One region of the Bacillus sp. JJ664 genome, then DNA from elsewhere that is predicted to be linked to it. Evidence: a T-box and tRNA genes for the amino acid it is inferred to sense, from the RefSeq annotation. Region 1 holds a T-box; the other holds one or more tRNA genes.
The links. A T-box is a leader RNA that pairs with one kind of tRNA and senses whether it is charged. The one in region 1 lies ahead of serS (serine--tRNA ligase), so its partner is inferred to be a tRNA-Ser.

Region 1 (2,396 bases):
CTTGTTGGTAGTTTTCTAAAATAGCAGATACTGTACGACCAATTGCCAGCCCAGAACCATTTAATGTATGAACAAATTCTGGCTTTCCTTTCGGCTCACGACGGAATCGAATATTCGCACGTCTTGCTTGGAAACCTTCAAAATTACTACAAGAAGAAATTTCTTTGTAAGCATCATAGCTTGGTAACCAAACTTCAATATCATAAGTTTTTGCAGAAGAGAAACCAATATCACCAGCACACAATGTGATAACACGGTATGGTAATTGTAATAATTGAAGAACTTTTTCCGCATGAGCTGTTAATTTTTCTAATTCAATATAAGATTCTTCTGGTTTAACAAAACGAACAAGTTCAACTTTATTAAACTGGTGCTGACGAATTAAACCTCTTGTATCACGTCCAGCAGATCCTGCTTCAGAACGGAAGCATGCACTATAAGCTGTATATGCAATCGGTAATTGAGAACCGTCTAAAATCTCGTCACGATGGTAGTTTGTAACTGGTACTTCCGCAGTCGGTACTAAGAAGAAATCTTCTTTTTCAATACGAAATGCATCTTCTTCAAATTTTGGAAGCTGACCAGTACCAATCATACTTGAACGATTTACAAGGTTTGGAGGTAACATTTCTGTATAACCATGCTCTTCAGTATGAAGATCTAACATAAAGCTAATTAGAGCACGCTCAAGTTTTGCGCCTAGACCTTTGTAGAATGTAAAACGGCTACCTGTAACTTTAGCACCTCGCTCAAAATCTAGAATGTCTAGATCTACGCCTAAATCCCAGTGTGGCTTCGGTTCAAATTCAAAAGTACGAACTTCACCGATTCTACGTATTTCTACATTATCATCTTCAGTTAACCCTTCAGGAACTGAATCACTTACTAGGTTTGGAATTGTAAATAGAATTGCATCCAGTTGCTCTTCTAACCCTCTAATTTCTTCATCTAGTTCTTTAATTTTGTCGCCAACTTCACGCATTTCAACAATTAAAGCCTCAGCGTCTTTTTTCTCACGCTTTAAAACACTTATTTCTTGGCTAACTTCATTACGGCGACTTTTTAATCCTTCAACCTCAACAAGTAGTTCTCTACGCTTTAAATCCAAGTCTTCAAATTTTTCAATATAGCTTACATCTCCACCACGTAACTCTAATTTTGCTTTTACATCTTCAAAATTGCTACGTAATAACTTAACGTCTAACATTTTCATTCCTCCTATTTTCTTAGTTGTCTAAAGGATGTTAAAAAAGAATACAAAAAAGCCCTCATCCCTATAAAGGGACGAGAGCTACCCGCGTTGCCACCCTAATTGAAGAATTATAAATAATCCTTCCACCTTAGTATAGTTTAACGGACTATATAACCGGAGTTATTTACTAACTAAAATCAGTATTCCACAACTCGCTCAAGAATGGATTCACAAGACTTCATTATCGGTTTTCACCAGCCACCGACTCTCTGGAAATTAAGAACTTGTTACTATTTTCTTTCATCGCTTTAGACAATTAAATTTTATTATAATTTACTATAAGCTTTTACATTTTTCAATAGCTACATACTTAAATTAGCATTTTTTTCTTTAACCATGCTTACAAAGTAATTCATTAAGCGATAATCGTTTGTTAATTCTGGGTGGAACGATGCAGCCAACATATGGTTTTGTTTAACAGCAACAATGTTACCATCATGCTCTGCTATTACTTCCGCATCCCCAGATACTGAACGAATAAATGGTGCTCTAATGAATACCGCCGGGAAGTCTTCACATACTCCTTTTATAGGAATATTTACTTCAAAACTATCGACTTGTCTACCAAATGCATTACGCTCTGAAACCATATCCATTACGCCTAGGTGTACTGTATCATCATTTGCAATTTCTTTTGAAAGCAAAATCATGCCAGCACATGTACCAAATGCAGGTAAACCATTTTCAATTTTATCTTTTAATGGTTGTAGTAAACCAATGTGGTCAAGTAACTTACGCATTGCAGTACTTTCTCCACCTGGTAACACAATCCCATTTAATCCTTCTAAATGCTCTACACGCTTCACAATTACCGCTTCGGCACCTGATGCCTTAATTGCATTAATATGTTCTTGAACTGCTCCCTGTAAAGCTAATACACCAATTTTCATCGTGTCACCAACTTAAATGCTACGGTCTTGCATACGATCAGCAGCTGCAAGTTGTCTCATATCGATACCTTTCATAGCTGGACCTAAGTTTTTAGAAAGGTTTGCAATTAATTCATAATCTTGGTAGTGAGTAGTAGCTTGTACAATCGCACTAGCAAATTTCTCAGGGTTTTCTGATTTGAAGATACCAGATCCTACGAATACTCCATCAGCGCCTAATTCCATCATTAACGCTGCATCAGCAGGAGTTGCTA
Region 2 (2,396 bases), on a different contig from region 1:
ATGCAGCCAGAAAGAGATTTACGTGATGAATTAGCAGCACCATTATTACGACAAGATGTACTTAATATAGAAGATTTGAAAATTGGCATGCAGTTAGAAGGTACTGTTAGAAATGTCGTTGATTTTGGAGCATTCGTAGATATCGGTTTAAAAAATGATGGCCTTGTTCATATATCACGAATGAGTAGTAAGTTTATCAAACATCCATTAGATGTAGTATCTGTTGGACAGGTTGTAAAAGTTTGGATTGCCGAAGTAGATCAAAAAAAGCAAAGAGTAGGCTTGTCAATGCTTCCGGTTGAATCAAAAGAAACAGTCAAAGCTTAATTTTTTGATAGTAAAACCAGCATTGATTTAATAATTTAATTTGATAGCGGTTTTTTTCATAAAAAGCTTTTTGCATTTGGGTTTTCAGCCAACTTGGCATAACCATATGAAAAACCTCCAGCTTAAAAATCTTCGCCCATCTTTTAATTTGAGATGGGCGACATATTAAATGAGTGAGGGGTAACCTTCTAATACCTTTATAAAAAGGATAACGAAATTGTTCAATTAAAAGTTAAATTTTACGCCATTGTAGAGAGATTTACTAAGAGCAACTCATTTAGTATAAATTGTACGAATCTGATCTTTGAAATTCTCATTTGTAAGTTTAATGTATGCAGATAACTAGAAAAATGTGAGTTGTATATTAGTTAATACAAAAAGAAATAAAGAATATAGAATCATTTAAGGGACGATATGAGGATGGAAAACGAAACACTACAAAAATTAGTTGAAGAATTATCATCGCAATATTTTAACCGTCCATTTTTACATCAAGCTACCTTTAATGCTAGATTACGAACTACAGGTGGAAGGTATTTATTAAAAACAAGTAATATTGAATTAAATAAGCTGTATTTCAATGAACATGGAATTGAAGAATTAAGGGGTATTATCTTACATGAATTATGCCATTATCATCTACACATAATGAAAAAAGGCTATAAGCATGAGGATAAGGATTTTAAAGATTTATTAAAACAGGTTGGTGCACCAAGGTACTGCAAACCATTAGCGACTACAACTAAAAAGAGAACTGTACCATATAAGTATCGCTACATTTGTACAAAATGTGGACAAACTTACTTACGTAAGAGAAAAGTGGACTTGAAACGGTTTGTTTGCGGAATATGTAAAAGTAAATTAAAACAGTTATAAATAGTATTGACAGGGTATATATTCATAGTTTATATTATTACTTGTCACCACTTACCAGAAAGTGTTGATGGATAATTTAGATTATTCCGCAGTAGCTCAGTGGTAGAGCACTCGGCTGTTAACCGAGTGGTCGTAGGTTCGAATCCTACCTGCGGAGCCATTATTTTAGAGAAGTACCCAAGTGGCTCAAGGGGCGCCCCTGCTAAGGGTGTAGATCGTTAACGCGGTGCGAGGGTTCGAATCCCTTCTTCTCTGCCATACATACGGCCCGTTGGTCAAGCGGTTAAGACACCGCCCTTTCACGGCGGTAACACGGGTTCGAATCCCGTACGGGTCACCATTTTTTATATTACGGAGGATTAGCTCAGCTGGGAGAGCACCTGCCTTACAAGCAGGGGGTCGGCGGTTCGAGCCCGTCATCCTCCACCATTTAATTGTATACGGTCCCGTGGTGTAGCGGTTAACATGCCTGCCTGTCACGCAGGAGATCGCCGGTTCGATCCCGGTCGGGACCGCCATTATTTACTACATAATGTAGTATTTTTTCTTTTTTTGGAGATAATATTTTTGGTAGTTAATTTATTGTCATTTAGGTGTCGGATTGTCTTGAGGAGTGAATTCGAGAGGTAAGACCAATACAACATAGAGAAAGATTATAATACATATTGTGTGGAATAGTGATTCTGAATTTAGTTTCATCTAATGTCGGATTGTCTTTATCTTGAGGAGTAGATTCGAGAGGTGAATACAATACAACATAAAGAAAGATCGTAATACCTGTTATGTAGTATAGCGTATTGATTTTAAGCGTGATCAAATGTCGGATTGTCTTTATCTTGAGGAGTAGACTCGAGGGGTGAATCCAATACAACATAAGAAAATCCTGCGGAGCATTATCAAGTAGTATAATCGCAGGAGTTAGACCATGTAGCAACTTCATTGGGCTATAGCCAAGCGGTAAGGCAACGGATTTTGATTCCGTCATGCCCTGGTTCGAATCCAGGTAGCCCAGCCATTATTTTTTATGAGCATTGCTCTAGTGCGATAGCACGACCAAATAGACTTCTAAGTCATTCAAAAGTGTAGTAATTGTGATACTTGTATTATTATCTTTATTACGAGCCATTAGCTCAGTTGGTAGAGCATCTGACTTTTAATCAGAGGGTCGAAGGTTCGAATCCTTCATGGCTCAC

Region 2: it encodes a tRNA-Ser, which carries the amino acid that the T-box ahead of serS (serine--tRNA ligase) is inferred to sense. The anticodon was not compared.

The regions. Positions count from the first base shown of each region.
Region 1 covers NZ_JBALMS010000013.1:4,771-7,166, reverse strand. The annotation lists gene serS (serine--tRNA ligase) at 1-1,207, opposite strand, end outside; T-box leader at 1,278-1,505, opposite strand; gene pdxT (pyridoxal 5'-phosphate synthase glutaminase subunit PdxT) at 1,555-2,142, opposite strand; gene pdxS (pyridoxal 5'-phosphate synthase lyase subunit PdxS) at 2,155-2,396, opposite strand, start outside.
Region 2 covers NZ_JBALMS010000093.1:561-2,956, reverse strand. The annotation lists gene V7056_RS15020 (Tex family protein) at 1-327, shown strand, start outside; gene cmpA (cortex morphogenetic protein CmpA) at 317-427, opposite strand; gene V7056_RS15010 (SprT family protein) at 748-1,203, shown strand; tRNA gene V7056_RS15005 (tRNA-Asn) at 1,289-1,363, shown strand; tRNA gene V7056_RS15000 (tRNA-Ser) at 1,371-1,461, shown strand; tRNA gene V7056_RS14995 (tRNA-Glu) at 1,469-1,543, shown strand; tRNA gene V7056_RS14990 (tRNA-Val) at 1,557-1,632, shown strand; tRNA gene V7056_RS14985 (tRNA-Asp) at 1,646-1,721, shown strand; tRNA gene V7056_RS14980 (tRNA-Gln) at 2,144-2,218, shown strand; tRNA gene V7056_RS14975 (tRNA-Lys) at 2,323-2,395, shown strand.